Regions from separate parts of the Nocardioides ochotonae genome, predicted to be linked through region 2. Evidence: predicted binding sites of a transcription regulator. Region 2 holds the regulator's gene; each other region holds the start of a gene.
The links. The regulator LexA, encoded in region 2, represses DNA repair genes until DNA is damaged. The targets are predictions, from matches to a motif close to TCGAACANNTGTTCGA.

Region 1 (7,787 bases), 680 kb from region 2:
CGAGGAAGGCCGTCACGATCGCGACCGGCACCTCCCCGGTGGGCAGCAGCAGCCGGCCGAGCACGTCGGCCGCGAGCAGCAGCGCCGGACCGAGCAGCAGGCTGAAGCCGAGCAGCCAGGGCACCGAGCCCCGGGCCAGCCGGCGTGCCACGTGCGGGACGATCAGCCCGACGAACGCGATCGGACCGGCCACCGCGGTGGCTGCGCCGGCCAGCACCGTCACCAGCACCACGACCAGCACCCGGGTGCGCACCACGTGCGCCCCCAGGGCGTGCGCGACGTGCTCGCCGAGCGCGAGCGCGTCCAGCGGGCGCGAGAGCAGCAGCGCGCCGACGAGCGCGACGACCACGACCAGCACCGGCAGGGTGAGCGGGGTCTGCTCGCGCCCGGCCAGCGACCCGACCGCCCAGAACCGGTAGTTGTCGAAGACCTCGGGGCGCAGCAGCCGGATCCCCAGCGAGAGCCCGGCGAGCACCGAGCTCAGCGCGACCCCGGCCAGCAGCAGCCGCACCGGGGAGTCGCGCCCCACGGCGTACACCGCGACGGTGGCGAGCAGCGCGCCGACGAGTGCGGCCGCCAGCTGCGCGACCTGGGAGTCGGACTGCCACAGCGCCTGGGCGAGGACGATCGCGAACCCGGCCCCGGCGGTGACGCCGAGGATGCCCGGCTCCGCGAGCGGGTTGCGGGTCAGCGTCTGGATCAGCGCCCCGGCGGTGGCCAGCGCGGCACCGACGACCACCGCGAGCAGGGTGCGCGGCAGCCGGATGTCCCGCACCACGACGTGGTCGTCGGTGCCGGCGAAGTCGAGGAGCGCGCGCAGCACCTCGACGGGCGCGATGCTGCGCGTCCCGACGCAGATGCTCGCGACGCCGAGCAGCAGGACGGCCAGGGCAGCAGCGGCGAGCAGTACGCCGCGGCGTGCGCCCTCCCCGCCCGCCTGCGCCGGCCGGCGGGCGAGCTCAGTCATCGAGTCCGGCGACCCCGCGCTTCCAGTAGCCGGTGACCATGCTCTCTGCGCAGTGCTCACGGGCCCAGGCGCGCAGCGTCTTGACGTCGCCGGCCTCACCGGCGGCGAAGAGGAAGGTGCGGCCAAGGGGCAGCGTCAGGGCGGCCACCGCCTCGGCCAGGCGCGAGCCCTCCCCACGGTCCAGCCAGGTCACCTCGACGCCCGGCCGCGACGCCAGCGGGTAGTCGCGGTCGGCCGCATGGTCGGTGTCGATGAGCACGTGGGCCGACACGTCGGCCGGGGACTCCTCGAGCCAGCGCGCCAGCGCGGGCAGGCCGGTGGTGTCGACGGCCAGCACGTGGTGGTCGAAGCCCGTGGGCCAGACCTTCGCGCCGGGCGGGCCCGCGATCACGACCTCCTCGCCCACGGCGACCGCGGCGGCCCAGTCAGCGGCGAGGCCGCCCGGGTGCACGACGAAGTCGAGGTCGATCTCGTGGCGCGCCGGGTCGTGGCGCCGCACGGTGTACTTGCGCGTCGGCGGCACCGGGCGCACCCAGTCCAGGCTGTCCTCGTCGTTGGGCACCGGGTCGTTGCGGGTGCCGTCGGGGAAGGCGAAGACCACCTTGACGTGATCGTCGGCCTGGTAGGTGTGGAAGCCCTCGAGCTCGGGGCCGGACAGGGTCAGGCGCACCATCGTCTCGGTGACCTGCTCGCGCGCGGCGACGCGCACGCGGCGTACCCCGATCGGGTAGCCGACCCGGGCGATGCCGGTGCCGGTGCGCTGGTGCAGGGCGACCCGGGTGCCCGGCTCGGAGCGGTCGATCGACATCGGTGCGCTCAGCCGGCCAGCAGCGGCGCGAGCACGGAGTCGAGCTCGTCGAGGGTGCGCAGCGCGGTGCCGTACGTCGAGGCCTCGGTGAAGCGGACGCCGATCGCGCGGTCCGCCTTGACCGCCGGGAGGCTCTTCCACAGCGGGGAGTCGAGCACGTACTTCACCGCGGCGGAGGGCTTGCCGTCGTCCTCGAGGGAGTAGGTGATGACGTCGACGTCGCCGAAGCTCTCCGGGAGCTCCTCGATCGAGGGGTACTCCGAGACGTCACCGGCGCCGCCGGTCTTCTTGGCGACCTCGCCGGGGTAGCTCGCGCCGATGTCCTCGGCGATGTTGGGGCCCCACGACCCGGCGTACTCACGCATGAAGGAGCCCGCGCTGGTATCGCCGTAGGCGCCGAGGTGGCCGAAGGTCGCGGACTCCAGGAGGTCGGCGTACTTCTCGCTGAGCTCGGCGGCGCGCGCCTCGTAGGCGTCGCGGGCCTCCTCCCAGGCGTCCAGCTCGCCGGCTGCATCGAGGTGGCGACGGCTCAGCTCGCGCCAGCCGGAGGGCAGGGCCGGGCCGATCGCGGCGACCGGCGCGATGGACTCGAGGCGCTCCAGGTCGATGTCGACCAGCGCGGGCGCGGGGACGCCGATGATGATCAGGTCCGGCTCGGCCTCGGCGATCGCCTCGTAGTTGGTGGAGTCGGCGGTCTCGCCGGCGACCTTGGTGAGCGACTCGTAGGTCGCCAGGTCCTCCTCGCTCATCAGGTTCGTCCCGCGCTCCCAGCTGGAGATGCCCACCAGCTCGGCCTCCGCCTCGATCAGGCTCGGCACGGCGTAGCCGGTGGCCACGATGCGCTGCGGGTCGGCCGGGATCTCGACCTCGCCGTTGTCGGCGCTGAAGACCCGGGTCTCACCCGCCGAGTCGTCGACCCCTGCCTCGGCGCCATCGCCGCCGCAGGCGGTGAGGGCCAGCGCCAGGGCCGTGGCACCGGCGAGGACCGAGAGGGACGGACGGGCGAACGGGCGCGAGCGCATGGAGCTCCTTCGAAGATTCTGGAACGGCGTCCCGAGAGGACGAAGGTAAGGCTAGCCTTAGCGCCGTGCAGTCGATATCGCCCGGAGGACAGCCCGTGCCGTTCGCAGGACATCTCGACGCGATCGTCGAGGAGTACGGCTACGGGATCGGCCCGCCGACCGGGATGGTGGTGCTGCGCTACCGCCGCGCGGAGGGGCTCACGGTCGCCGACACCCGCGACGACCACCTGCACTGGCTCTACGTGAGCCCGGACGGCGTCCTGTGCGTACGCCGCGGCGGCGCCACCACCTACCTCGCGCCCGGCACCGGCTTCTGGGCGACCCGCGGGCACGTGCACCAGATCGCCTCACTGTCGGCCGCCTGCGTGCTGCGCGTGGGCCTGCGCGAGGCGCCGCCCGCGCTCGACGACCTCGGAGCGGCACCGGTGGAGGTGCCGGCCGCCGTCCTGAGCGCGCTGCTCGACGTGGCGCGCCCCGGCGTCAGCGAGGAGGCGGGGTTGGCGGCGCGCGCGGTCCTGATGGCCGGCGTCGGTACCGGCGGCGTGGTCGCGCCGCACGAGGCGCGCGGCGTCGCGATCGGCAGCGGACTGGGCGCCGGCTACGCGCGTCGGGTCGCGGCCGCGCTGAGCGCCGACCCTGCCGACGACACCACGCTGCAGGAGTGGGCCGACCGGCTGCACATCAGCGCGAAGACCCTGCAGCGCGACTTCACCCGCGAGTTCGCCACGTCGTACACCGAGTGGCGCTCGCGGCTGCGGCTCCAGGCCGCGCGCGCCCTGCTCCGCACGCTGCCGGTCAACGAGACCGCGCACCGGGTCGGCTACGCGAGCGCGTCGGCGTTCGTGGGGGCGTTCACCCGCGAGTTCGGCGAGACGCCGGGCCAGTGGGCCCGGCGCTGAGGGCGCTCAGCCCTCGGTGATGCGGACCTGAACCTCGCGCAGCCGGAAGACCACCCGGTCGCGCAGCTCCTGAGGGGCCGCCTCGGAGCAGGACCGGGCGACGACCGACTTCACCGTGCGCTGGAGGTCGTACTTCTCCAGGCAGGGGTTGCAGGTGTCGAGGTGCACGCGGACCGCGTCGCAGTCGGCCTCGGCCAGCTCGTTGTCGATGAAGTACACGATCTGCTCGAGGTAGTCGGCACACTCGGTGGCCGACGGCTCACCGGCGGGGGCCGTGTCGTCGGGCTGCTGCTCGGCCATCACTTGCCCCCTGCCCGCGAGCTGGCGGTGAGCAGGTCGTTGGCCCGCACGTAGTCGGAGAGCATGTCGCGCAGCTGGCGACGCCCCCGATGCAGACGCGACATCACGGTGCCGATGGGAGTGTCCATGATCTCGGCGATCTCCTTGTAGGCGAATCCCTCGACGTCGGCGAGGTAGACCGCGAGGCGGAACTCCTCGGGCAGGCGCTGGAGCGCGTCCTTCACCTGCGAGTCGGGAAGGTGCTCGAGCGCCTCCATCTCCGCCGACTTCAGTCCGGTGGAGCTGTGCGACTCCGCGCGGGCGAGCTGCCAGTCCTCGACGTCCTCGGACATCGACTGCTGCGGCTGACGCTGCTTCTTGCGGTAGGTGTTGATGAAGGTGTTGGTCAGGATCCGGTACAGCCAGGCCTTCAGGTTGGTCCCGGGCCGGAACTGGTGGAAGGAGGAGTACGCCTTCGCGAAGGTCTCCTGGACCAGGTCCTCGGCGTCGGCCGGGTTGCGCGTCATGCGCATGGCCGCGGAGTACAGCGGGTCCAGGAACGGCAGCGCGTCGCGCTCGAAGCGGGCGACGCGCTCGCCCTCGGTCTCGGTCGCCGGGTCGACAGGGGTCTCTGCAGTGGCCTGCATGGCCTCCTCGAGGCCGGGCTCGGTGATATCAGTCATCACGTCCCAGCGTACGCCGCCGACGGGCGCTTCCATCAGTACCGTCACGCAGTCGAGAACGTCGCGCGACGCCCCGTCATTCCCGGCGCGATCCCGCGCTGGTCCGGGGGTGTCGGGAGGCCTCGTGGCATGCGTTGGTCGAGCGCGACCCGTTGGTCGAGCGGAGGCTCCGCTGGTCGAGCTTGTCCAGACCCCAGAACGAACGAGCCTCGTCCCCGACGTTTCTTTACTCCACAATCCCAGCTCGCCTCTAGGCATCGAACGCGCGTTCGAGTAAAATGAGGCATGGCCGACCACGAGCTCCCCGACTGCGACACCCCAGCCGCCGTGCTGGCGTTCGCGCAGGAGCAGCGGGCCGTGGTCCAGCGGGGCGAGGTGCTGATCCTGGAGGCCGCCCTGGTGTGGGCGGCGATGCACCCGGAGGAGACGGTCGCCGACACGACGCCGACGCCCGGACTGGTGTTCGGTGAGCTCGCGGTCCCGCTGGCCGGTGAGGGCACTCCGCTTGTCGCGGAGTTCGCCCCCATGGAGTTCGGCGCCGCGCTCGGCATGTCCACCGACGCCGCCCGAGGCCTCGTCGGTGATGCCCTCGAGCTGGCGCACCGGCTGCCGCGGATCTTCAAGCGCGTCCGCGCCGGCGAGGTGCCCGCCTGGAAGGGCCGCCGGATCGCGCAGCTGACCACCACCCTCCCCCTCGACGGCGCCGAGTTCGTCGACCGCCAGCTCGCCGCGACCGTCGACAAGATCGGGTGGGCAGCGATCGGGCGGCTCGTCGACCGAGCGCGGGTGATGTTCGACCCCGAGGGCGCCGAGAAGGATCGCCGCGAGGCCGCCGACGGCCGACGCTTCGACATCCACGCTCGCGAAGCGACCCACGACGGCACCGTGCACGTGGAGGGTGTCCTCGACCTCGCCGACGCCCTCGACCTGGATACCGCGATCCGCCACGGCGCAGAGGAACTGGCCGCACTTGGGTCCCCCGAGTCCTTGGACGTGCGCCGCTCGATGGCGGCCGGTGAGCTCGCTCGACGACAGTTGACCTTCGACCTGCGCGCCGAGGCGGGCGGGGACGCCGCCTCGGTCATCAAGCCACGCCAGGTCGTCATCCACGTCCACCTGTCCGCCGCCGCGATCAGCCGCGACGAAGCCGGCATCGCCCACGTCGAGGAGACCCGCTCCATCGTCTCCACCGAGCAGGTCCGCGGCTGGTGCCGTGGCGACGCCCAGGTCGTCATCAAGCCGGTCATCGACCTCGAGGCCCACCACCACACCGACGCCTACGCGATCCCCGACAAGCTCACCGAGCAGACCCGCCTCGCCCAACCGGTGTGCGCCTTCCCGTGGTGCGAACGCCCCGCCCGCCGCTGCGACACCGACCACGTCACCGCACACGGCACGGGCGGTCCGACCTGCAGCTGCAATCTTGCGCCGCTCTGTCGCCGCCATCACCGGGCCAAGACCCACACGGGTTGGACCTACGACAAGACCGACGCGGCGACGTACCTCTGGCGATCCCCGCACGGGTTGCACCTCGTGAAGGACCACGGCGCCACCCACCTCGTCGCTGCACACCCGCCGGAGGAGTAGATCCACCGCCCCGGACCCCGTCGGCAGCCAGCCGGCGGGGCCACACCCCTGTCCCGCCGGCGTTTCCTTGGCCTCGGGCGAGCTCGACCGCCGAGATGCAGTTCGGCTGCCGGGCAATGGGTCTCGACAAGCTCGACCAACGGCGCCCCCTCGACCAAGGGCCCTTGCTCGACCAACCGTGCTCGTCGACCGACCGTGGCCCTCCCGGGACGGTCAGGCCCCCGGGGTCTCCCGGGACCCGCAGATGTCGCGGACCACCCACTCGAGCACGGACTCCACGACGACCTCGAGGGCGCTCTCCTGCGACAGCGGGCCGCGGGCGCCGACCTTGAGGCCGTGGTCGGCGCCGGGGACGACGGCGAGGTCGACGCCGAGGAGGCCCTCGGGGAACTCGTCGGGGCGGCCCATCGCGTCGCGCTCGCCCTGGACGACGAGCGTGGGGACGCCGGCGCCCTCGAGCTCGGCGAGGCGCGAGCGCTCGGGGCGGCCGGGCGGGTGGAGCGGGAAGGACAGGGCGAGGCACCCGGCGGCGTCCGCGAGCGAGGCGCAGCGCGCGGCGGAGCGGGCGCCGGCGGAGCGCCCGCCGAGCACGAGCGGTACGCCGTCGCGCGGCGGCAGCGCCGCGACCGCGGCCATCAGTGCGACGTCGAGCGTCGGCGGCGCGGTGGCGATCTTGCGGCCGGCGACCCGCCAGGGCTGCTCGAGGCGCGCCACCGTGACCCCCTGCGGCGGGAGCGCCGCGGCGAGCGCCTCGAGGTCCCGACTGTCGATGCCGTTGCCGGCGCCGTGGCTCATCAGGAGCACCGCGGTGGGGGTGCCGACGGCGGCGTCGGTCACCAGCCGCGCGGGGCCGTGGGCGGTCTCCAGCATCTGCTCGGTGCTCATGTCAGCAGCTCCTCGGGGACGTCCTCGAGCGGTAGCGGCTCGACGAGCGACGGGTCGTTGTTGCGCACGTTGTTGACCGCGCGGGAGACGGCGTACGCCTCCAGGCGGCCCGGCTCGGCGGGGGTCAACAGGTCCAGCAGGGTGTCCTGCGGGGCCTGCGGGTCGAGCCAGTCGTGCCAGCGCTCGCGCTCGACCATGAGCGGCATCCGGTCGTGGATGCGTCCGAGGGAGTCCTCGGCGTCGGTGGTGATCACGGTGCAGGTCCAGCGGAACCGCGCCGGGTCGTCCTCCGCCTTGTCCGGGTCGCGCCAGATCTCATAGAGCCCGGCCATCGCCAGCGAGCCGCCGTCACGGGGACGGATGAAGAACGGCTGCTTCACGGGCTTGCCGTTGCGGCCCTTCTCGTCGGTGGCGTACCACTCGAAGTAGCCGTCGGCGGGCAGCAGGCAGCGACGGGCCGCGAACGCCTTGCGGTACGCCGGCTTCTCCGCGACCGTCTCCATCCGCGCGTTGATCATCCGGTTGCCGATGGAGGGGTCCTTGGCCCACGACGGCACCAGTCCCCAGCGCAGCACCCGCAGCTGGCGGCGCGGCGACTCCTCGCTCTCCCGCGACGGTGGACGCTCCACGACGGCGTACACCTCCTTGGTGGGGGCG
Region 2 (7,787 bases):
CGACCAGGCCGACCCGATGGTGATCGCGCGGCTCCAGCAGCGTGAGCCGCACTGCGTGGTCGTCTCCGCCAAGACCGGCGAGGGCATCGCGAAGGCGCTCGCGGTGATCGAGAGCGAGCTGCCGCGTCCCGACGTGGAGTTCCGGGTGCTGCTGCCCTACGAGCGCGGCGACCTGGTCAACCGGATCCATCAGCAGGGCGAGATCGAGTCCCTGGAGCACACCCCCGAGGGCACGCTGGTCAGCGGCCGCGCCAACGCCGACCTCGCCGGCGAGCTCGAGGAGTACGCCGTCGCGGCTCCCGCCTGACGGGCTCGGCGCGCCCCGGTCACGCACCGGGGCGTGCTGGGTCGGGGGAGGATCGGTCACGGCGTCCTCGTGCCGACGCGAAAAGGGGTGCCGGGGACGCCGCGTTGTCCGACAATGGTGTGGTGCGACGTCGCGGGGCCGGGTCCCCTCCAGCTGGTGGGTCGGTCGCGCCGACGCCCGAACGGTTGCCCCGACGGTCGCCTTGGCGGCGTCGCCGGGTGGCGGCGGTGCTCGCCGCCCTCATCGTCGGGGCCACCACGACGGTATGGGTGGCCGGACAGGCCATCGGTGACAACGTCGGGCGCTGCGAGCGCTTCGCCGCCGCCGCCACCGACCGCGCGGGCATCGTCACCGGCGAGGGACGCCAGGTCCTCGTGATCGGCGACTCCTACGCCGCCGGACTGCTGCTCGAGGACCCGGCGACGGCGTGGCCCGATCGCCTCGAGGGGCGGGTACGGGTGGCGGGGTTCTCCGGCTCCGGCTTCAGCCGGGAGGCGAGCGGGTGCGGGGACGTCTCCTTCGCGACCCGCGCCGCGGCTGCGCTGCGCGCGCACCCGGGTGCGGAGGTCGTCGTGGTCGAGGGCGGCCTCAACGACCACGACCAGGGCGACGTCGAGATCGTCGCCGGGTTCAGGCGCCTGACCGAGGCGGTCGGCGCGCGCCCGCTCGTGGTGGTCGGCCCGCCGCCCGCCCCGACACGTGCCGAGCAGGCCGGGCTCGTGGACGCGCTGCTGGCCCGGCTGGCCGCCCGGCACGGCGCGACGTACGTCTCGACGGCCGGGCTCGCGCTGCCCTACCTTCCCGACGGGCTGCACCTCACGCCCGAGGGGCACACGGCGTTCGGCGAGCAGGTCGCGGCGGTGCTCACACGGTTGTGAGGACGCCGTCGGCGCCGTCGGTGGCCGCGGTTAGGGTTCTCCGGTGTCCTCCACTGTCGAGCAGACCTCCGTCCGCGACGTCCTCGCGACGGCCGTGCGTGCGCTCGGCGGCAGCGAGCGCGCCGGACAGGTGCAGATGGCCGAGGCGGTCGGTCGGGCGATGGAGGACGAGCAGCACCTGCTCGTCCAGGCCGGCACCGGCACCGGCAAGTCGCTGGCCTACCTCGTGCCCAGCCTGCTGCACCGCGAGCGGGTCGTCGTCGCCACCGCGACGCTGGCGCTGCAGCACCAGCTCGTCGAGCGCGACATCCCCCGCCTGACCACCGCGCTGAAGGGGCAGCCGGGCGTCGACACGTCGTACGCCGTGCTGAAGGGCCGCTCCAACTACGCCTGTCTCCACCGGGTCCGTGAGGGCGTGCCGGACGACCAGGGTGCGCTGGTGCAGCTGCCCGAGGGCTCCATGGGCGCCAAGGTGCTCGAACTGCGCGCCTGGGCCGACAAGGAGGCCGAGGACGGCGGCAGCGGCGAGCGCGACAACGCCCCGCGCCACACCGACAAGGAGTGGCGCCAGGTCAGCGTCAGCCACCGCGAGTGCCTCGGCGCCGCCAAGTGCCCCTTCGGTCAGGAGTGCTTCGCCGAGCTGGCCAAGGAGAAGGCCCAGAAGTCCCACCTGATCATCACCAACCACTCGCTGCTGGCGATCGACGCGGTCGAGGGCGTCCCGATGATCCCCGACTACAACGTCGTGGTGATCGACGAGGCCCACGAGCTGACCCAGCGGGTCACCCAGGCCGCCACCGACGAGCTGTGGGCCGCCGAGGTGGAGCGGGCCGCCCGGCGCGCCCAGCGCTACGTCGACGGCAGCGAGGCCGACGACCTCTCCGACGCCGCCGACGCACTGCGCGCCGCGATGGGCGAGGCCCGCCCGGGGCGCCTCGAGCAGCTCCCGGTCGACCTCGGGGACGCGCTCGTGCTGGTCCGTGACAGCGCCCGCGCCGCGATCTCGGCGTTCCCCAAGGACAAGGACCGCGACGGGGAGGCCGACGCCGGCCGCACCCAGGCCCGCGGCACGCTCCAGGAGGTCTTCACGACCGCGGAGCGGATGGCCGCGGAGCTCGACTCCGACGTCCTGTGGATGACCGAGGGCTCCGAGCGGATGCCCCCGCGGCTGTGTGTGGCGCCGCTGCAGGTCTGGGGCCAGATGCGCGACAAGCTGCTCAACGAGAAGACCGTCGTGTTCACCTCGGCCACCCTGATGCTCGGAGGCGACTTCAGCTCGGTCGCGACCAGCGTCGGGCTCAAGCCGTCCGAGCGGATCATCGACGGCTCGCCGACCGCGGCCGCACCGGGGGAGGGCCAGCCCTGGCGGGGCCTCGACGTCGGGTCGCCGTTCGACTACGGCCAGCAGGGCATCCTCTACGTCGCGCGTCACCTCCCGCCGCCGGGACGCGACGGGCTGGTCAAGGCCCAGCTCGACGAGATCGTGGAGCTGATCGACGCCGCCGACGGGCGCGCGCTGGGCCTGTTCTCCTCGCGCCGCGCGGCCGAGGCGGCGGCCGAGGAGGTCCGCAAGCGGCTTCCGCACCTGACGACGCTCGCGCAGGGCGACGCCCAGCTGCCCGAGCTGGCCAAGCAGTTCGTCGCCGACCCGCACACCTGCCTGTTCGGCACGCTGACGCTCTGGCAGGGCCTCGACGTACCCGGCGAGACCTGCCAGCTGGTGCTGATCGACCGGATCCCGTTCCCGCGCCCCGACGACCCGCTGATGTCGGCGCGGCAGAAGGCGGCCGACAAGGCCGGCGGCAACGGGTTCATGCAGGTCGCCGCCACCCATGCCGCGCTGCTGATGGCCCAGGGCGCCGGTCGGTTGATCCGCACGACCTCCGACCGCGGCGTGGTCGCGGTCCTCGACCCGAGGCTGGCGACCGCGCGCTACGGCGGCTTCCTCAAGGCCAGCCTGCCCTCGATGTGGACGACCACCGACCCGGGGATCGTGCGCCAGGCGCTGGCCCGGCTCGCGGGCAAGCCCTCCGCCTGAGCCGCTCCGCCGGCCGGCATCGCGCCGCGTGCGCGACGAGCGAGGACCTCGCAACGGCGACGGGGCTGGCGCGGGGTGAGCGTGTCACCCCGCGCCAGCCCCGGTCAGAGCCGCGCTGCGTCGATCCGTGCCGGGATCAGACCCGGCGCAGGACCGCGGTGACCTTGCCCAGGATCGATGCGTGGGTGCCGTCGATGGGCTCGTAGGCGTCGTTGTGGGGGAGCAGCCAGACCTTGCCGTCCTTGCGCTGGAAGGTCTTCACCGTGGCCTCGCCGTCGATGAGCGCGGCCACCATGTCGCCGTTGTTGGCGGTCTGCTGCTGGCGGATCACCACGTAGTCGCCGTTGCAGACGGCGGCGTCGATCATCGAGTCGCCGGAGACCTCGAGGAGGAACAGCTGCCCGTCGCCGACCAGCTGGCGCGGCAGCGGGAAGACGTCCTCGACCCGCTCCTCGGCCAGGATCGGCCCACCCGCGGCGATCCGACCCACGACGGGCACGTACGACGGGGCCGGCACGCTGTCGCCGATGCCGGTCTCGTCGATCGAGGATCCCTCGCCCGAGGACATCGCCTTGCGTGCGGCCATCACCTCGGGCAGGAACACCTCGAGGGCGCGCGGGCGGTGCGGGTCGCGCTTGATGAAGCCCTTCTGCTCGAGGACCTTCAGCTGGTGCGCGACGCTCGAGGAGCTGGTCAGGCCGACCGCCTGCCCGATCTCGCGCATGCTCGGCGGGTAGCCGCGCTTCTCGATGCAGTCGGTGATGTGGGTCAGGACCCGCACCTGGCGCGGGGTGAGCCCGGTCGCGTCGGCGGGACCGTCGGGGAGCTCAGCGACCCCGTCGCTCTTCTTCTTGGCCATCTGTGCCTTCCCTCGGGTCGTGGTCCGGGTTGTCGGTGCCCGCTCGCCCGGTAGTCGTCCCCGGGTCGGTGGCGTGAGGCCACCGTAGCGACTCCCACCCCCAGAGTTCAAACATCTGTTCGAAGGGCGTGTCGCGGGCCGGTCGCGGACCTCGACCCTCGAGGTGCCTCGAACATTTGTTCGCTCAGGTGCTTGCGTTCCTCGAACACCTGATCTAACGTCGTACACATGTTCGATCGAACGTCTGGTCGAACCGCTGATCTGGTCCTGTTCCGGCGGGACTGTCGGTGGCGGGCGTTAGACATCCTCTGACGCCGCGATCCGCGGCCGACGCACTTTCCTGCACTTCCCGGCACTTCCCCAGGAGCCATCATGAGCACGCTGCACCCCGCAATCGCGATCGCCCCCGCTCGCCCGACGAGCGGTCAGTCGGTGCGACTCACCCGCCGAGGTCGCGCGGTGATCTTCGGGTTCTGCGTCGCGGTGCTGCTCGCCGTGGGGTTCGCCCTCGCCGGCGGCTCGATGGCCACGGCGGAGAAGGGTCAGGCGGAGCCCACGGAGGTCATCACGGTCGGCACTGGCCAGACCCTGTGGGAGATCGCCTCGGAGATCAGTGACGACGGCGACGTGCGTGAGGCGATGCGTCACATCGAGCGGCTCAACGCCCTCGAGTCCCCGATGCTCATCGCCGGTCAGCGCCTGGCGGTGCCCACCAGCTGACGCCACATCCAGACATCGCCGGTCGCCTCGACCCCGACCGGCGAGCAGGGGAAGAGCGGGGGGCGGGACCATGAGGTCCCGCCCCCTGTTTCATGTGCGGAGGCGTCCGATCCCCGGTGCCCGGTGGTCAGGGCTGGGTGCTCAGCGCGCCGCGCGCCGTCCGCCCGGGGCGGTGGCCCGTGGGGCGGCGGTGTGCTCCGGTTGAGCGGGGTGCGGCGCCGGGAGGGCGGAGTCGGGCGTGTTCGGGTCGGAGGTGATGCCGAGCTCGCGCAGTAGGCGGGCGATGAGCATGAGCGCGACGAACAGGCACGCCACGGCGCCCATCGAGGCGAGGGCCAGGAGCCACCAGCCCTCGGTGTCGCCGCCGCGGGCGCTGGCGCCGAAGTCGATCGCGGCGTAGACCAGATAGCCCCAGGCGACCACCGCCAGGGTGACGCACCCGGCCAGGCCGAGCAGGCGTGGTCGCCAGGTCGGCGCCTTCTTGGTGCCCCGCCTCGAACCTGCCCGCTTGCCCTTGCTTGCCACGCCGTCATTGTCGCTGATGACGGACCTCGGCGCGCGGCGACCCGCATGTTCGCGCGGGGGCTTTCCTGCCAGCCCCGACCCGGCGGCGTCGGTGCCGAGTGCGGTGCGACAGGGCTCTGACCTGCGGTTACGGAGCGGTCCGTACCGGGAGGGGAAAACGGGCGTCGCGGGCTTGCAGACGGTCGGTGGCACGCGTACGGTTACCCCTACATCTAGTACTTACAGCGCTGTAGTTATCCACATCTAGTGCACAGCCCAGCGGTGGAAGACTCACAGATGTGAGCGAGTTCTACACAGAAGAACCCCTGTTATCCACACCCTGAGGCACCTCGCCCCGGGCCGTCGTGGCGCGCCTGAGAGGAGCCCCGGATGCACTGTCCCTATTGCCGGAACACCGACACCCGGGTGATCGACTCCCGGGTCGCCGACGACGGGGGTTCCATCCGGCGTCGCCGCACCTGCGGCTCCTGCGCCAAGCGCTTCTCCACCGTCGAGCTCATGCAGCTGATGGTGCTCAAGCGCTCCGGTGCCAGCGAGCCGTTCACGCGGGACAAGGCGGTGTCCGGCGTCCGCAAGGCCTGCAAGGGCCGCCCGGTGAGCGAGGACCAGCTCGCCTGCCTCGGCCAAGCCGTCGAGGACGCACTGCGTCTCGCCGGGCAGGCGGAGATCCCGGCCCACGAGGTCGGCCTGGCGATCCTCGGCCCGCTGCGCGAGCTCGACGAGGTCGCCTACCTGCGCTTCGCCAGTGTCTACCGCGCCTTCGAGTCGGCGGACGACTTCGCCGCCGAGATCGCCACGCTCCGCGCCGAGCGGAGCCCCGGTCACCCCGCACCCACGCCGGGCTGACCCACGAGCAGCCCGGCGCGTAGTGGGGAAGCTGCGCGCCGGGCCTTCCACGAACTTCCCGCACCACTGTCGGTGCTCGGAGAGACCATCGACAGTGAGAGCACGGACCGGAGCACCACCACCAGCATGAGCACCACACCACGCACCACGAGCCACGACGCATCAGAGGAGACGGGCATGACGGAGACGGTCACCAGCGCAACCAGGGGGCGCAAGGCCGCGAAGAAGGGCCTGAAGGTCGAGCGGGTGTTCAGCACCGAAGGCGTGCACCCCTACGACGAGATCAACTGGGAGCGTCGTGACGTCGTCCAGACGAACTGGCGCACCGGTGAGACCGTCTTCGAGCAGCGCGACGTGGAGTTCCCCGACTTCTGGTCGGTCAACGCCTCCACCATCGTGACCACCAAGTACTTCCGTGGTGCCGTCGGCACCGAGTCCCGCGAGAACGGTCTCAAGCAGCTCATCGACCGGGTGGTGCACACCTACACCAAGGCCGGCCTCGAGAACGGCTACTTCGCCAGCGCGGCGGACGCCGAGGTCTTCGAGCACGAGCTCACCTGGCTGCTCGTGCACCAGTACTTCTCCTTCAACAGCCCCGTCTGGTTCAACGTCGGCACCGAGTCGCCCCAGCAGGTCTCGGCCTGCTTCATCCTCTCGGTCGACGACTCCATGGACTCGATCCTGAACTGGTACAAGGAGGAGGGGTTCATCTTCAAGGGCGGCTCCGGCGCCGGCCTCAACATCTCCCGCATCCGCTCCTCCAAGGAGCTGCTGCGCTCCTCCGGTGGCACCGCCTCCGGTCCGGTCTCCTTCATGCGCGGTGCCGACGCCTCCGCCGGCACGATCAAGTCCGGTGGCGCCACCCGTCGCGCCGCCAAGATGGTCGTGCTCGACGTGGACCACCCCGACATCGAGGAGTTCGTCGAGACCAAGGCGCGCGAGGAGGACAAGATCCGCGCGCTGCGCGACGCCGGCTTCGACATGGACCTCGGTGGCAAGGACATCACCTCGGTCCAGTACCAGAACGCCAACAACTCCGTCCGTGTCTCGGATGAGTTCATGCGCGCCGTGGAGGAGGGCACCGACTTCGGTCTGCGCTCGCGCACCACCGGCGAGATCATCGAGCGCGTCGACGCCCGTGAGCTGTTCCGCAAGATCTCCAAGGCCGCCTGGGAGTGCGCCGACCCGGGTCTGCAGTACGACGACACGATCAACGACTGGCACACCAACCCCGAGACCGGCCGGATCACCGCGTCCAACCCGTGCTCGGAGTACATGTCGCTCGACAACTCCTCGTGCAACCTCGCCTCGCTGAACCTGCTGAAGTTCCTCAAGGACGACGACACCTTCGACGGCGAGCTCTTCGCGAAGGCCGTGGAGTTCATCATCACCGCGATGGACATCTCCATCTGCTTCGCGGACTTCCCGACCGAGTCGATCGGCGAGACCACCCGCGACTACCGCCAGCTCGGCATCGGCTACGCCAACCTCGGCGCGCTGCTGATGGCGATGGGTCTGGGCTACGACTCCGACGGCGGCCGGGCGATGGCCGCGACCATCACCTCGCTGATGACCGGCACCTCCTACAAGCGCTCCGCCGAGCTCGCCGCGATC
Region 3 (7,787 bases), 1.3 Mb from region 2:
GTGATCTGGGCCTGGCCGTTGGTGATCGGGCTGGTGAAGCCGGGGAAGGAGATGACCTGACCGTCGAGGACGATCGCGAACTGCCGGTCGCTCTGGACCAGCGCACGGGAGATCTGCTCGAAGGCGTCCTCGCCCTTGCCACCGATGTCGAGCTGCACGGCCCAGCCGACGCTGTCCGGCGGGATGCCGGCCGAGGCGGACTTCAGCTCGGTGCCCTCGACGACGGTGGCGCTGAGGAGGAACTTGGCCCAGGAGCCCTCGCCCTCGTTCTCGCCCTCGATCCACCCGCAGGTGACGAGCGGCTTGTCCGGGACGTCGTCGACCGGGACCAGTGCGTCCGGGTTGTTGCCGGGCGGGCAGGTGAAGGCGTTGTAGGCCTGGATGTCGGCGGCCGGCGGGTTGTTCTGCCAGTCGAGCAGCTGCTGGACCCGCTCGGTCTCGTCCTTCGGCTCCGGCGTCTTGCTCGCGGGCGCGCTGGCACCGCCGCCGGGGGCCTCGCTGGCCTCCTCGCTGGGGGCAGCGGGCTCCGGGGCCGGGGTCGCGGAGTCATCGGTCGCGAAGCCGGTGGCGGGGCGGTTCTTCGGCCCCTGGTTCTGCTGGTTCGGCTTGCCCTGCTGCTGGTTGCCCTGCTGCTGGTTGCCCTGCTGCTGGTTGCCGGCGCCGCCGGTCGGGTCCTGCGGAGTCTGCTGGATCACCGGGTCCGGGGTGCCGCAGCGGCCGTCGAGCTCGCTGCAGCCGACCAGGCGGAAGCGCAGCTGCGCCTGGCGCTGGACGACCTCGACGAGGTCGCGGCGGGTGTCGCCGGGGATCTCCACCTGGACGTACTGACCGCTCTGCGTGGTCACGTCGGCCTCGGCGACGCCGGAGCCGTTGACGCGGCGGTCGATGATGCTGCGGGCCTCGTCGAGGCTGCCCTCGTCGGGGTCGCCCTCGGCGGTCAGGGTGATGCGCGTGCCGCCCTGGAGGTCCAGGCCGAGCGCGGGCTTCCAGTCGCCACCGATGGCGACCAGCCCGAACATGATCGCGACCACCGCGAAGAACGTGATCAGCACCCGTCCGGGGCGGTTCATGGGCCTGGCCATGTCAGACCGCCTCCGGCCCGTCCCCGGCGCCGCCGTCGATCGAGTCGTTCTCGTCCTCGATCGGCGCGCGCTCGATGATCGAGCCGATCGCGCCCCGGATCACCCGAATCGCGACCCCGTCGGCGACGAGCACCGCGACGTGGTCGTCGGTGATCTCCTGGACGGTGCCGAGGATGCCGGACGTCAGCATCACCTCGTCGCCCACGGTGAGAGATCCCTGCATGCGCGAGAGCTCCTTCTGGCGCCGGCTGGCGGGCCGGATGATCAGGAGCCAGAACAGCAGCGCTACCGCAAAGATGGGCAGGAGCTCAAGCAAGGCGAAACCTCTCGAACGAGTATGGGAGGGGGCCCGCGGTCGCGGAGGGCGCGCGGGGCCGACGGCAAAGTGTAACGGTGGCGCCGCAGCACGGGGCCATCCCTGCCCAAGCCGGACGCGGTCTTTTTCGCCCGCGCCGACGCACGGACACCCCGCCGCTCACCGCCGGGCCCCGCTCACTCCTCCGGAAGCGGTACGTCGCCCAGGTGCCGGGGCGCGGCCAGACCCAGGTGGCTCCAGGCCCCGGCGGTGGCGACCCGCCCTCGGGGCGTGCGCGCCAGGAAGCCCATGCGGACCAGGAACGGCTCGGCGACCTCCTCGACGGTCTCGCGCTCCTCCCCCACCGCCACGGCCAGCGTCGAGACGCCGACCGGGCCGCCGCCGAAGCGACGGCACAGCACGTCGAGGACCGCCCGGTCGAGCCGGTCGAGTCCGAGCGCGTCCACCTCGTAGAGGTCGAGCGCGGCCCGAGCGACCTCGAGGGTCACCAGCCCGTCGGCACGGACCTCGGCGTAGTCGCGCACCCGGCGCAGCAGCCGGTTGGCGATGCGGGGCGTGCCGCGAGAGCGCGAGGCGATCTCGGCCGCCCCCTCCGCCTCGAGTCGTACGTCGAGGAGCCCGGCGGAGCGGTGCACGATCCGGTCCAGCTCGTGGGGCTCGTAGAACTCCAGGTGGGCGGTGAAGCCGAACCGGTCGCGAAGCGGGCCGGGCAGCAGGCCGGCCCGGGTGGTGGCCCCGACCAGGGTGAAGGGCGGGATCTCCAGCGGGATGGCGGTCGCGCCGGGGCCCTTGCCGATGACGACGTCGACGCGGAAGTCCTCCATCGCCATGTAGAGCATCTCCTCGGCGGGCCGGGACATGCGGTGGATCTCGTCGACGAACAGCACGTCGCCCTCGTTCATCCCCGAGAGGATCGCGGCGAGGTCGCCGGCGTGGGTGATCGCCGGGCCGCTGGTCAGGCGCAGCGGCGCCGACATCTCCGCGGCCACGATCATGGCCAGCGTGGTCTTGCCGAGCCCGGGAGGCCCGGAGAGGAGCACGTGGTCGGGGGCGCGTCCGCGCTGACGCGCGGCCTCGAGCACCAGACCGAGCTGGTCGCGCACCCGCGTCTGGCCGACCACCTCGTCGAGGGTGCGCGGGCGCAGCGCGGCCTCGATCGCCCGCTCGTCGCCGTCGGCCTCGGCGGTGGTCAGCGAGCGCAGGTGGCTGCTCTCGGCCTCCTCGAGCTCGTCCTCGTGGAACGGCACGACGTCAGGCCTTGCTCAGGGCGCGCAGGGCGGAGCGCAGCAGCGTCGCCACGTCGGGAGTGGCGCCGGCCTCGGGGGCGACCGCCTCCACCGCCTGGTCGGCGTCCTTGGTCGACCAGCCGAGCCCGACCAGGCCCTGGAGCACCTGATCGCGCCACGGGTCTGCGGCCGGCGCCGCGCCCGGCGTACGGCCGCCGACGGGGGCGCCGATGCGGTCCTTGAGCTCCAGGATGATCCGCTGGGCGCCCTTCTGCCCGATGCCGGGCACCCGGGTGAGCGTCTTGACGTCGTCGGAGCCGATCGCGCGGCGCAGGTCGTCGGGGGTCAGCACGGCGAGGATCGCCTGGGCGAGCTTGGGGCCGACGCCGGAGGCCGTCTGCACCAGTTCGAAGACCGCCTTCTCGTCGTCGTCGAGGAAGCCGAACAGGGTCAGGGAGTCCTCGCGCACGACCATGCTGGCCGAGAGGGTGGCGCGCTCGCGCGAGCCGACCCGCGGCGAGAGGGTGGCGAGGGTGCCCGGGGTGCAGATCAGCTCGACGCCGATGCCGCCGACCTCCAGCACCGCACTGGTGGGGGTCACCGCGGCGACCTCACCGCTGACGAACGCGATCATGCTCTGCTCCTCGCAGGTCGGGCCGGGCGCTGGGTCTGACGCTGGGCCGTGGCGAGCGCGGCGTCGATGCGCGCCTGCGCACCGCCGCGCCAGATGTGGGTGATGGCCAGCGCCAGCGCGTCGGCGGCGTCGGCGGGCTTGGGCAGCGCGTCGAGGCGCAGGATCCGGGTGACCATCGCGCCGACCTGGGCCTTGTCGGCGCGGCCGTTGCCCGAGACCGCGGCCTTGACCTCGCTGGGAGTGTGCAGCGCGACCGGGAGGCCGCGTCGTGCGGCGCAGACCATCGCGATGCCACTCGCCTGGGCGGTGCCCATGACGGTGCTGACGTCGGAACGGGCGAAGACCCGCTCGATCGCCACCGCGTCGGGCCGGTGCTCGTCGAGCCAGGCGTCGATGCCCTTCTCGATGGTCACGAGCCGCTCGGGCACCGCGAGGTGGGCGGAGGTGCGCACGACGTTGACGTCGATCAGCGTGAGCGGTCGACCGACCTCACCCTCGACCACGCCGACACCGCAGCGGGTCAGACCGGGATCGATCCCGAGCACGCGCATGGACGACCAACCTCTCCTCGAACGTCTGTTCGGGGAACACGCTATCGGGCCGTCCCGGGCGTGCCGACACCGACACGCCCGCGACGCCGACTCACGCGTGCGGGGTCACTCCTCGAGCTGGGCCATCACGTCGTCCGGCACGTCGACGTTGGTGAAGACGTCCTGCACGTCGTCGAGGTCCTCGAGCGCGTCGACGAGGCGGAAGACCTTGCCGGCGGCCTCGGCGTCCACCGGGATCTCCAGGCTGGCGACGAACTGGACGTCGGCGGAGTCGTACTCGATGCCGGCGGCCTGCAGCGCCGTACGGACCGCGACCACGTCGGTGGCCTCGGACTGCACCTGGAAGGACTCCCCGAGGTCGATGACGTCCTCGGCGCCGGCGTCGAGGGTCGCCTCGAGGATGTCGTCCTCGCTGACCTCGCTGTCCTCGTGGTGCTTGGGCACCATCACGACGCCCTTGCGGGTGAACAGCCGCGAGACCGAGCCGGGGTCGGCGAGCGTGCCGCCGTTGCGGGTGACGGCGGTGCGCACCTCCATCGCGGCGCGGTTCTTGTTGTCGGTGAGGCACTCCACGAGGAAGGCCACGCCCTGCGGGCCGTAGACCTCGTACATGATCGTGGAGTAGTCGGCCCCGCCGGCCTCGGCGCCCGAGCCGCGCTTGACCGCGCGGTCGATGTTGTCGTTGGGGACCGACGACTTCTTCGCCTTCTGGATGGCGTCGAACAGCGTCGGGTTGCCGGTGGGGTCACCGCCGCCCATGCGGGCCGCGACCTCGATGTTCTTGATCAGCTTGGCGAACATCTTGCCGCGCTTGGCGTCGATGGCCGCCTTCTTGTGCTTGGTGGTGGCCCACTTGGAGTGCCCAGACATGCGTCCCTCTTCTGCTCGCCGAGAATCGGCTGTCGATCCTACTCGCGTCTGTGACCGGCGTCGTACGACGTGCCCGGGACGGGGCTGGCATCACCCCGGACCGGCGCCGGCGTCAGCCGTCCACCAGCTCCGCGAACAGGCCGTGCAGCCGGGTGTCCGCACCGACCTCTGGATGGAACGACGTCGCGAGCAGGCGGCCCTGGCGCACCGCCACCGGGTGCCCGGCGGCCTCGGCCAGCACCTCGACCCCGGCGCCGACCTCCTCCACCCACGGGGCCCGGATGAAGACCGCGTGCACCGGGTCCGCGAGTCCGTGCACCGCCAGCGGCCCCTCGAAGGAGTCGACCTGGCGCCCGAACGCGTTGCGCCGCACCGTGACGTCCAGACCGCCGACGAGCTCCTGCCCGGCGGCGCCGTCGAGCACCCGGTCGGCGAGGAGCACCATCCCCGCACAGGTGCCGAAGGCCGGCATGCCCGCCGCCACCCGCGCGCGCAGGGGCTCCAGCAGGCCGAGGCTCCCGGCGAGCCGGCACATCGTGGTCGACTCCCCGCCCGGCAGCACCAACGCGTCGCAGTCGTCGAGCTCCTCGCGTCGCCGCACGCGTACGCCGCGGCGCCCCAGCCGCTCAAGGGCGGCGAGGTGCTCGCGCACGTCGCCCTGGAGGGCGAGCACACCGATCGTCGGTCCGGTCACGGGCCTCAGGCTAGTGAGCGCGGCGCAGGGTCACGACGGTGATCTCAGGCGCGGCGCCGGTGCGCACCGGCGGCCCCGAGGTGCCGAAGCCCCGCGAGGTCACGACCGTGACCCCGTCCACCTCGTCGACGCCGGCCAGGGTCGGCTGCTGCAGCGCCACCAGCCAGCCGAAGGGCCACAGCTGACCTCCGTGGGTGTGCCCGGACAGCTGGAGGTCCACCCCTGCGTCGGCGACCAGCTGGCGCGGCTCGTGCGCGACCAGCACCGTGAAGCCGCCCGGGTCGGCCCCGGCCAGCGCGGCGTCCGGGTCCGGCGCGAGGTCGCCGGTGCCCGTCTCGTCGTGGATGCCCGCGATGCTGATCTCGTCGCCGCCCCGGGTGAGCACGACCCGCTCGTTGCGCAGCACGGTGATGCCCAGCTCCTCCCAGCGCTCGAGGTAGGCCGCGGCGTCGCCGGTCTCCATCTCGTGGTTGCCCGAGACAGCGACCACCCCGAGCGGGGCGTCGAGGTTGGCCAGCGGCGCCAGGTCCGGTCCGGTGTACCGCTCGCGACCGTCGACGAGGTCGCCGGCGAGCACGACCAGGTCGGGGTCCTCGGCGTTCACCATCTCGACCGCCTGCTCCACCCAGGCCCGTCCGCGCACCGCCCCGACATGCAGGTCGGTGAGCAGCACGACCCGGGTGCCGTCCCAGCCCGGCGGCAGCGCCGGGTCCACCACCTCGTAGGAGGTGACGTGGGGGCGCTGGGCGATGACGGCGCCCGCGGCGACCACCGCGACCGTGCCCAGCACCACCGCGGGTGTCCCCCACCGGAGCAGTTGCGTCCCGGCTTCGGGGCCGCGCGCGAGGCTCATCACCAGCACGAGGACGGCGAGCACCGCGCAGCCGAGGGTGAGGTACCAGGCGAGCGCGAACCAGGCCAGGCCCAGCCACACCAGCGGACGCCACGGCGCCGGGTCGACGGTGCGGTAGGCGAGGTTGGCGGCAACGCACAGCAGCGCTCCCCCGCCGAGCACCACCAACGATGCCCGGCGTGCCCACACCGGCCAGCCGGTGACCACCGCGAGCCGGCGGTGCAGCCAGCGCAACCAGCCCGCCGCCAGGGCCGCCAGGACCAGCAGGCCCAGGACCCGGGCGACGTCGACCGCCAGGTCGGACACGGCCTGCCGGTCCGCTCAGCTGCCGATCACCAGCCGCGCTCGGCGAGCCGGTGCGGCTGCGGGATCTCCTCGACGTTGATGCCGACCATCGCCTCGCCGAGCCCGCGGGAGGCCTTGGCGACCATGTCCGGGTCGTCGTGGAAGGTCGTGGCCCGGACGATCGCCGCGGCGCGCTGCGCGGGGTTGCCGGACTTGAAGATGCCCGAGCCCACGAAGACGCCCTCGGCGCCCAGCTGCATCATCATCGCTGCGTCGGCCGGAGTCGCGATGCCGCCCGCGGTGAACAGCACGACCGGGAGCTTGCCGGTCTCCGCGACCTCGCGCACCAGGTCGTACGGCGCCTGGAGCTCCTTCGCCGCGACGTACAGCTCCTCGGGCGCCAGCGCAGCGAGGCGGCGCAGCTCCGCGCGGATCGTGCGCATGTGGGTGACGGCGTTGGAGACGTCCCCAGTGCCGGCCTCGCCCTTCGAGCGGATCATCGCCGCGCCCTCGGTGATCCGGCGCAGCGCCTCCCCGAGGTTGGTGGCGCCGCAGACGAACGGGACGTCGAAGTCCCACTTGTCGATGTGGTGGGCGTAGTCGGCGGGGGTGAGCACCTCGGACTCATCGATGTAGTCGACCCCGAGGCTCTGGAGGACCTGGGCCTCGGCGAAGTGCCCGATGCGAGCCTTGGCCATCACCGGGATCGAGACCGCGGCGATGATCTCGTCGATCATGTCGGGGTCGCTCATCCGGGACACGCCGCCCTCGGCGCGGATGTCGGCGGGCACCCGCTCCAGCGCCATCACCGCCACGGCGCCGGCGTCCTCGGCGATGCGGGCCTGCTCGGCGGTGACGACGTCCATGATGACGCCGCCCTTGAGCATCTCGGCCATCCCTCGCTTGACGCGGGTGGTGCCGGTGCCGGTCGTGGGCGCGAACTGCTCGGGTTGCGACATGCAGCGATCGTAGGACCCCGGCGCACCCTGCGTCGTCGGTCTCAGCCGGCGGCGGCCTCGGCCAGGGCCTGCTTGCGGACCACCCAGATCCGCTGACCGACGGTGATCGTGCTGGCCACGGCGAGGAACCACAGGGCGGCGTACATCAGCCACGGCAGGTCGAAGATCGCCGAGAGACCGGTCATCACCAGGATCGCGACCAGGCGGTCGGCGCGCTCGGCGATGCCGACCTTGACGTCGTAGCCGAGGGTCTCACCGCGCGAGCGGGCGTAGGAGGTCACCGCGCCCATGAGCAGGCACACCAGGGACAGCACGAG
Region 4 (7,787 bases), 670 kb from region 2:
GATGTTCGCGGGCAAGGACAAGTTCCGCACCTTCCCCCAGACCTGGCCGCGGGCGATCGACCGGGTGCTCATCGCGGAGGACCAGGGCCGGCTGGTCCGAGCGGCGCGCCGCGACCTGGTGCGCGGTGGGCGCGCGTTCACCTTCCTGCACCTGCGCGGCCCCGACAGCGCCGGTCATCGCGAGGGCTTCGGCTCCCCGGCGTACGTCGCGGCGGTGCGGGAGGTGGACCGCCAGCTGCGCGGGGTGCTGCGCACGGTGCGGGCCCACCCGCGGCTGCGGCACGAGGTCGTGGTCGTGCTGACCGCCGACCACGGTGGCCGCGGCGAGGCCGGGCACGACGTGGCGACGCGCGCGGCGAACTACCGGGTGCCGTTCCTGGTCTGGGGGCGCGGGGTGGCGCGCGGCGATCTCTACCGGCTCAGCCCCGGGCGGCGGAACCCCGGCCGCGCGCACCCCGGCTACGCGCGCCCGCGCCAGCCGGTGCGCAACGGCGACCTCGCCAACCTCTCCGCCGACCTGCTCGGCCTGCCCGCGGTCCCCGGCAGCACCATCGGCACCCGCCAGGACCTCCGCGTCCTCCGCTGACCCCCGCCGAGTCGGCCCTTGTGGCGGAGTTATCCACAGAGCGTTGTGGACAACGGGGCGGGGCGTTGGTGGGGGCGTGCGGCCGCCCGTCTGAGCGCGTCGCGCCGGGGTTTCGACGTACGGGGGATGCCCTAAAGGGTGAGATTTCCACCGAGTTATCCACAGGGGGCTGTGGATAGTTTCGCCATGGAGCCTTCGTGAGGAGGGAGTCAGCTGCGGTCGGCGAGGAGGGCGGCGCCGACGATGCCGGCCTCGTTGCGCAGGGTGGCGGGGACGATCTCGGTGTCCAGCTTGAGCAGCGGGAGGAACTCGTCGGCGCGCTTGCTGATCCCGCCGCCGACCACGAAGAGGTCGGGGGAGAAGAGCATCTCGAGGGTGGAGTAGTAGCGCTGGAGCCGGTGCGCCCAGGCCTTCATCGACAGGTCCTCGGCCTTGCGGGCGCTGTTGGCCGCGCGGCTCTCCGCGTCGTGCCCGTCGATCTCGAGGTGGCCGAGCTCGGAGTTGGGGACCAGCACCCCGTCGTGCACCAGCGCCGAGCCGATCCCGGTGCCGAGCGTCGTGACGATGACCAGTCCGCGGCGCCCGCGCGCGGCGCCGTACTCCACCTCGGCGAGGCCGGCGGCGTCGGCGTCGTTGACCACGTGCACCTGGCGCCCGGTCGCCTCGCTGAACAGCGCGTCGGCGTCGGTGCCGAGCCAGGCGCGGTCGATGTTGGCGGCCGAGTGCACCACCCCGTGTCGTACGACGCCGGGCACCGTCACCCCGACCCGTCCGGTCGCCTCGGGGAACCGCGCGAGCAGGGCGACGACCGTCGCCGCGACCGCCTCGGGGGTGGACGGCTTCGGGGTCTCGACGCGGGCGCGCTCGCCGGGCTCGCCGGACGCGAGGTCGACGGGGGCGCACTTGATGCCGCTGCCGCCGAAGTCGATGCCGACCGGGGTGACTCGGGAGTCTGGAGTGAGTGGCGTGCCCATGGACTCACGGTAGAGCCTGCTTCGTTTGACAGAAGCGGCCCCCTTGTCAAGCAGGTTGACAATCCCTAGGGTTCTGTCAACCACGCGCTGGCCGTGCCGGCTCGCTCTCCGATCGCCCAGGAGGCCCCATGACCGTCCAGAGCACCATCCCGCCCGGCTCGGTCGAGCAGTGGCGTGATCCCAAGCGCCGCCTCTGGCTGATCGGGCTGGTGGTGCCCTCCCTGGCGTTCGTGGCGTACGCCGGCTGGGGGCTCACCGGCTTCGGCGGGTTCCTCTGGATCGGGCCGGTCGTGATCCTCGTCGTCGTCCCGGCGATCGACCTGTTGACCGGCCTGGACCGCTCCAACCCGCCCGACGACGTGATCGAGCAGCTGGAGCGCGACCGCTACTACCGCTGGATCACCTATCTCTTCCTCCCGGTGCAGTACGCCGGCTTCCTCGGCGCGATGTACCTCGTCGCGCGCGGCGACCCGCTCCTGGGCCAGGGCGACCTCGCCACCTGGGAGAAGGTCGGCCTCGCGGTCTCGATCGGCTGCATCGGCGGGATCGGCATCAACACCGCCCACGAGCTCGGGCACAAGAAGGAGAGCCACGAGCGCTGGCTGTCCAAGATCGCGCTGGCGCAGAGCTTCTACGGCCACTTCTACATCGAGCACAACCGCGGCCACCACGTGCGCGTCGCGACCCCCGAGGACCCGGCGAGCAGCCGGCTCGGCGAGAGCTTCTACGCGTTCTGGCCGCGCACCGTCCTCGGCTCGCTCAGGAGCGCCTGGCACCTGGAGAAGCGCCGCTTCGCCCGCCGCCAGCAGCACCCGTTCCGCCCCGGCAACGACGTCCTCAACGCCTGGCTGATGTCCGTGGTGCTGTGGGCCGCGGTCGTGGTCTGGCTCGGTCCCGGGGTGCTGCCCTACCTGGTGATCCAGGCCGTCGTCGGCTTCTCGCTGCTGGAGGCCGTGAACTACCTGGAGCACTACGGGATGCTGCGCCAGAAGGTCGGCGTCGGGAAGCGCGAGCGCTACGAGCGCGTCGACCCCTCGCACTCGTGGAACTCCAACAACATCGCCACCAACGTGCTGCTCTACCACCTCCAGCGCCACAGCGACCACCACGCGAACCCGACCCGGCGCTACCAGACCCTGCGCGACTTCGAGGAGAGCCCGGTGCTCCCGACCGGGTACGCCGGGATGATCGGGCTGGCGCTGGTCCCGCCGCTGTGGCGCCGGGTGATGGACCCCCGGGTGCTCGCGCACTTCGACGGCGACGTCACCCGCGCGAACATCTCCCCGCGCCGGCGCGACAAGGTGCTCGCGGCGGCGTACCCGCCCCCGGTTGCCGAGGCGGTCGAGGGGCAGGTCGAGGGGGCGCGCGCCGACGTGACGGCGGTCGATGCCGAGGAGGTGCTCGCCGCGGCGTGCCCGAGCTGCGAGTACGTCTACGAGGTCGCCGCCGGCGACGAGCACGAGGGCTTCGCGGCCGGCACCGCCTGGGCCGACATCCCCGCCGACTGGTGCTGCCCGGACTGCGGGGTGCGCGAGAAGGTCGACTTCGTCCCGCGCGAGCGGGCGGTGACGGGCTGAGCCGTACGCCGGCGGCCGGGCCGGCCCGGGGAGTGCTTCCTAGACTGGTGTCATGTCCCTGACCACTCGCGAGCGAGTCCTCGATGCCGCGGTCGCGATGACGACCGAGGAGGGCTGGGCGAAGGTCACCATGGCCCGGCTCGCGGACCGGGTCGGGGTCAGCCGGCAGACGGTGCACAACGAGATGGGCACCAAGGCCGGTCTGGCCGAGGCGATGGTCCAGCGCGAGCTCCAGCGGTTCCTCGGCGAGGTCAGCGCCGCCTTCGACGCCTACCCCCACGACCTGGTCGCCGCGGTGCGCGCCGCGTCGCTCGCGGTCCTCGAGCACGCCCAGGACAACCGCCTGCTGCACGCGGTCGTCTCGGCGACCCATGGTGCGGACACCGAGCTGCTGCCGCTGCTGACGACCCACTCGGAGTCACTGCTCGCCGGCGCCAAGGCCGTGGTCGCCCTGCGGGTCGCGGCGTACGACGTCTCGCTCGTGCCGGCCCAGCTCGACGCCGGCATCGACATGATCGTGCGGGTCGTGCTCAGCCACGTCATGCAGCCGTCCGCCACGCCGGCCGCCACCGCCGAGTCCATCGCGTGGGTCGCGGCTCGCGTGCTCGGCGCGGATCGCCCGAGCGGCTAGGCGCGCTCAGCGCTCGACGCGGATCCCCAGGGCGTCGGCCAGCGCCGGCGCCAGCCGGGCGAGCTGGTCCGGGCTGACGGTCGCGCCGCGGAGGTCGAGCAGCCCGTCGACGACCGCGAGGTCGGCGCCGCGCAGGTCGAGGTCGCTCAGGGTGCTGCCGCGGACGTCGAGCTGCCCCACCCGGCTGTCGGCGAGGCGCACCCGCCGCGCCTTGGCGTTGCTGAGGTCGAGCTCCTCGATCAGGCAGTCGGTGAACGCGACGTCGAGCAGCTCGGCGCCGCGCAGGTTGACGAAGCTCAGCTTGCACCCGACGAAGTGCACCGAGCGCCACTGCGACTCATACGCCTCGAGCGAGCCCAGTCGTCCGCTCACGCGTACGTCGCGCCACTGCCCGCGCGCGGCACGCACGACCGGCAGGACCACGCGGTCGAGGTGGACCTCCGAGAGCCGCGCGCCCTTGAGGTCGGTCTCGTCGGCCGACACGCTCGTCAGCTGCGTCGACGCCAGGACCGCCCCTGTCAGGTCGAGGTGGTGCAGCGTGAGGTCGGCGTACCGCACCGACTCCAGGTCGGCGTTCCGCCGCAGGTCCGCGGGGTCACCCTCGGCGAGGGTGCCGAGCCGGAGGTCGTCGATCTGGGGCGGCCGGGTGGACTTGCGGGCGGGGGGCAACGCGCGCTCCTTGGCAGGGGGTGGCTCAGCGGTGGGTGGGGTCCTGGGGCTCGCTCGGCGCCGGCGGGCGGGCGGCAAGGAGGGCCGGGTTCATGCGGATCGCGTCGTTCACGCCGTACCGCACGGCGAGCCGGATGATCCAGAACACCGCCCAGACGCAGACGAGGGCGAAGACGACGGTGAAGAGAGGGAGGACGAGGATTCTGGACACCGGGCAAGGGTAGGGGTGACCGGCTTCGGTGCCGCTGTCGTGGTCGGGAGCCGTCGCCGTGGACGTTCGCGGCGTCGACTGTTCCGTTTGCTTCCTTGGCTTCATCAACGGCCGGGGCACCCAGGGCCATTGGCAAGGCGCTGCACGTCCACTTCTTCTGGAAGGCGTCAGTCCAACGACGACGACACCGAGGGCTCTGCCGCCCGATCGTCGCCTCGGAGGCTCATCCGTACGTGCACCCGGCTCGTCCCGACGAGCCGGGTCCACGTGTCGGTCACCCGCGCCGGGTGAGGAGCCAGACCCGGGCGCGCTGCAGCCAGGGCAACTCGCCGAACACGATGGTCGGCACGGCAACCGTCGCCAGTACGAACGTGCGCAGGACCGGGTTGGCGTCGCTTAGCCACGGGCCGAGGACCAGCGACAGTACGGTCAGGGTCGGGAAGACCGCCAGCCAGATCATGACGGCCATCTGCGGCCGGGTGGGCGGACCGACCGGCGCGGGTGCGGTCGCCTGGACGTGGCTGGTGTCGGCCTGGCTTTGGGTGATGGTGCTCATCGACTTCTCCTTGGGGTGATGACGGGGTGTCGAGCAACCACGGTGGTCGTGCATGACCATGCGGAGAAGGCACAGCTCAACCGGGGACTGGCGGTCCCTGTCTGAACCACCGCCGGTGACGCAGGATGGGGGCATGATCGACCGTGCCGGCCTGGCCGACTTCCTCCGCCGGCGCCGCGACGCCCTGCGCCCCGAGGACGTCGGGCTGCCGCCGGGCTTCCGGCGCCGCGCGCCGGGACTGCGCCGCGAGGAGGTCGCGCAGCTGGCCGGGATGTCGACTGACTACTACTCCCGGCTGGAGCAGCAGCGTGGCGCGCACCCGTCGGCGCAGATCGTGGCGTCGCTGGCCCGAGCGCTGCGCCTGGAGCTCGACGAGCGCGACCACCTCTACCACCTCGCCGACCTCACGCCCCCGGCGCGACGGGCCGGGCGGCACATCGGTCCCGGCCTGCTCGCCCTCGCCGACAGGCTCACCGACGTGCCGCTCGTCATCGCCACCGACGTCGACGAGGTGCTCTGGCAGAACGCCCTCGCCGACGCGGTGCTCGGTCACCGAGAGCCCGGGACGGGTCGCGAAAGCAACATCACCTGGCGCTGGTTCGCGGTCCCCGGGAGCCGGGACCGCTTCCCCGGGGAGCACTGGGCGACCCACTCCGCCGCCCACGTCGCCGACCTCCGGGCGACCCACGCCAGGAGAGCCGGCGACCCCGACGTCGTCGAGCTGGTCAACGACCTGCTCGAGCGGAGCGCGGAGTTCCGCAGGCTCTGGGAGCGACACGAGGTTGCCGTACGTCGACATGCGCTCAAGTCGATCGTGCACCCGGAGGTCGGGCTTCTCGAGCTGACCTGCGAGATCCTCTTCACGCCCGAGGAGGACCTGCGGATTCGTGCGTTCCTGCCGGTCGAGGGCACCGATGCCCGGGAGAAGCTCGAGCTTCTCCGGGTGATCGGCACGCAGAGTTTCGAGCAGAGCGGCACCTGACGCAGGCGCCCTCGGTGCGCGACTGCCAACGATCCTCGACGGTTGTTGCATTTCGGCTGCCCACGCTTCTCGTGGGGCTCTCATTTGGCCTGTGTGACCGGGCGTCGCCAGGGCCAGGAGAGGCTCAAGAGGTGTTTGCCCAGCTCGAAGCAGCGTTGCCCTCCCGGCTCGTCAATCACCGCGGTTCGAGCTTCGGAGGAAGGCGTGAGCACATCGACGAAGACAGGCCGAGTCGTCAGTGGGATGGACCCGCACAAGCGGTCGGCGACGATCGACGGGGACTGCTGCACGAGGGCGCAAGACAGTAGTTGCTTTGGCTCGGAGTGGTCGTCCGCTTCGCGGCGGATTGCCCCTCTTCACACCTGCCGCGGGGCGGCGTCGTCGTGGTCCAGAAGTGTCGGTGGTCTCTGCTTGACTGGACCTCAGTCGACGCAGGGAGACGACCGTGAGCGTGCAGGCGGTGGCGGAGCACCCGGTGAGCCGGTGCGTGGCCGAGGTGGCCGCGTCGCTGGCGGCCGTGCGCGACGTCGACGCGGCGTACCTGCCCGCTGCGGCGCACCGTGACGCGCTGGTCGAGCTCACCCGCCTCGTCGGCCAGCTCGAGGAGCTGCGGATGCGCGTCATCGATGCCGCCGGCGGCCCAGGCGGGCTGGCGCAGGACGACGGGGCACGCACGTCAGCGGCCTGGCTGGCCTCGCGCACGCTGACCGGGTACGGCGCCGAGCGGCGGGCCGAGCTGCTGGCCTCGGCGGTCTCCCAGCGCTGGGGGCGGGTCGGGGAGGCGTTGGCCGACGGTCGCATGCGCGTCGAGCAGGCCCACGTCATCGTGAAGGCGCTCGACGACCTGCCGACCGACGAGGTGGCCGCCGACGTGCTCGACCGTGCGGAGGCGCACCTGGTGGCGCTCGCGGAGACCTACGAGCCGCGCAAGCTCGAGCTGCTCGCCAGCCGCATCCTCGAGGTGGTGGCCCCCGAGCACTACGACGAGCTCGAGCGCCAGGCCCTGGAGCGTGCCCAGCGGCGCGCCCACAACGCCACCGCCTGACCATCCACCCCCGCGGCGACGGCGCGAGCGACGTCAAGGCCCGGGTCCCCGACGCGGTCGCCTCCCGCCTGCGCACCCTGCTGGAGGCCTGGACCTCCCCGCGGCACGCCGCGTCCAGCGGGGACATCAGCGGCCGCGACCCGGCCACCGGGGCGCGGCTGACCCAGGAACGCCTCATGGGCCTGGCCTTCTGCTCCCTGCTGGAGTCCGTCGACCCGGCGCGGCTGCCCGTCCACGGCGGGGCGTCCACCCAGATCGTCATCACCATCGACCTGGAGGCCCTGCGCAGCGGCCTCGGGCACGGCACCCTCGCCACCAACGGCGACCGCGAGACCCCGGTCAGTGTCGGGGAGGTACGCCGCCTGGCCTGCCACGCCGGCATCGTCCCGGCCGTGCTGGGCAGCCGCAGCGAGGTCCTCGACCTCGGGCGCAGCAGCCGGCTCTTCAGCCCCGCCCAGCGCCGGGCCGCGCTCGTGGGCCGCCACACCTGCGCCGGCCAGGGCTGCACGATCCCCGCCACCTGGTGCGAGGCCCACCACCGCCGCAACCCCTGGTC

Region 1: a site for LexA is predicted at 4,916-4,931, ahead of HBO46_RS14375 (HNH endonuclease signature motif containing protein). Genes of this name have one in related genera too.
Region 3: a site for LexA is predicted at 3,827-3,842, ahead of ruvC (crossover junction endodeoxyribonuclease RuvC). Genes of this name have one in related genera too.
Region 4: a site for LexA is predicted at 6,436-6,451, ahead of HBO46_RS00245 (DUF222 domain-containing protein). Genes of this name have one in related genera too.

The regions. Positions count from the first base shown of each region.
Region 1 is NZ_CP061769.1:2,953,512-2,961,298, forward strand. Features, by position in the region: gene HBO46_RS14345 (FecCD family ABC transporter permease) at 1-967, opposite strand, end outside; gene HBO46_RS14350 (siderophore-interacting protein) at 960-1,775, opposite strand; gene HBO46_RS14355 (ABC transporter substrate-binding protein) at 1,784-2,797, opposite strand; gene HBO46_RS14360 (helix-turn-helix domain-containing protein) at 2,893-3,696, shown strand; gene rsrA (mycothiol system anti-sigma-R factor) at 3,703-3,996, opposite strand; gene HBO46_RS14370 (sigma-70 family RNA polymerase sigma factor) at 3,996-4,658, opposite strand; gene HBO46_RS14375 (HNH endonuclease signature motif containing protein) at 4,944-6,245, shown strand; gene HBO46_RS14380 (alpha/beta hydrolase family protein) at 6,459-7,130, opposite strand; gene HBO46_RS14385 (SOS response-associated peptidase) at 7,127-7,787, opposite strand, start outside.
Region 2 is NZ_CP061769.1:3,634,438-3,642,224, reverse strand. Features, by position in the region: gene hflX (GTPase HflX) at 1-307, shown strand, start outside; gene HBO46_RS17485 (SGNH/GDSL hydrolase family protein) at 535-1,185, shown strand; gene HBO46_RS17480 (ATP-dependent DNA helicase) at 1,229-3,223, shown strand; gene lexA (transcriptional repressor LexA) at 3,360-4,082, opposite strand; gene HBO46_RS17470 (LysM peptidoglycan-binding domain-containing protein) at 4,455-4,802, shown strand; gene HBO46_RS17465 (hypothetical protein) at 4,944-5,327, opposite strand; gene nrdR (transcriptional regulator NrdR) at 5,697-6,173, shown strand; gene HBO46_RS17455 (vitamin B12-dependent ribonucleotide reductase) at 6,351-7,787, shown strand, end outside.
Region 3 is NZ_CP061769.1:2,308,643-2,316,429, forward strand. Features, by position in the region: gene secD (protein translocase subunit SecD) at 1-1,082, opposite strand, end outside; gene yajC (preprotein translocase subunit YajC) at 1,084-1,398, opposite strand; gene ruvB (Holliday junction branch migration DNA helicase RuvB) at 1,575-2,645, opposite strand; gene ruvA (Holliday junction branch migration protein RuvA) at 2,650-3,258, opposite strand; gene ruvC (crossover junction endodeoxyribonuclease RuvC) at 3,255-3,809, opposite strand; gene HBO46_RS11210 (YebC/PmpR family DNA-binding transcriptional regulator) at 3,915-4,679, opposite strand; gene pdxT (pyridoxal 5'-phosphate synthase glutaminase subunit PdxT) at 4,792-5,373, opposite strand; partial or broken gene HBO46_RS20865 (metallophosphoesterase) at 5,621-6,226, opposite strand; gene pdxS (pyridoxal 5'-phosphate synthase lyase subunit PdxS) at 6,559-7,470, opposite strand; gene pgsA (phosphatidylinositol phosphate synthase) at 7,512-7,787, opposite strand, start outside.
Region 4 is NZ_CP061769.1:43,379-51,165, forward strand. Features, by position in the region: gene HBO46_RS00205 (alkaline phosphatase family protein) at 1-586, shown strand, start outside; gene ppgK (polyphosphate--glucose phosphotransferase) at 796-1,560, opposite strand; gene HBO46_RS20800 (fatty acid desaturase) at 1,689-3,137, shown strand; gene HBO46_RS00220 (TetR/AcrR family transcriptional regulator) at 3,190-3,768, shown strand; gene HBO46_RS00225 (pentapeptide repeat-containing protein) at 3,775-4,437, opposite strand; gene HBO46_RS00230 (hypothetical protein) at 4,463-4,648, opposite strand; gene HBO46_RS00235 (hypothetical protein) at 4,923-5,204, opposite strand; gene HBO46_RS00240 (helix-turn-helix transcriptional regulator) at 5,338-6,186, shown strand; gene HBO46_RS00245 (DUF222 domain-containing protein) at 6,632-7,231, shown strand; gene HBO46_RS00250 (HNH endonuclease signature motif containing protein) at 7,408-7,787, shown strand, end outside.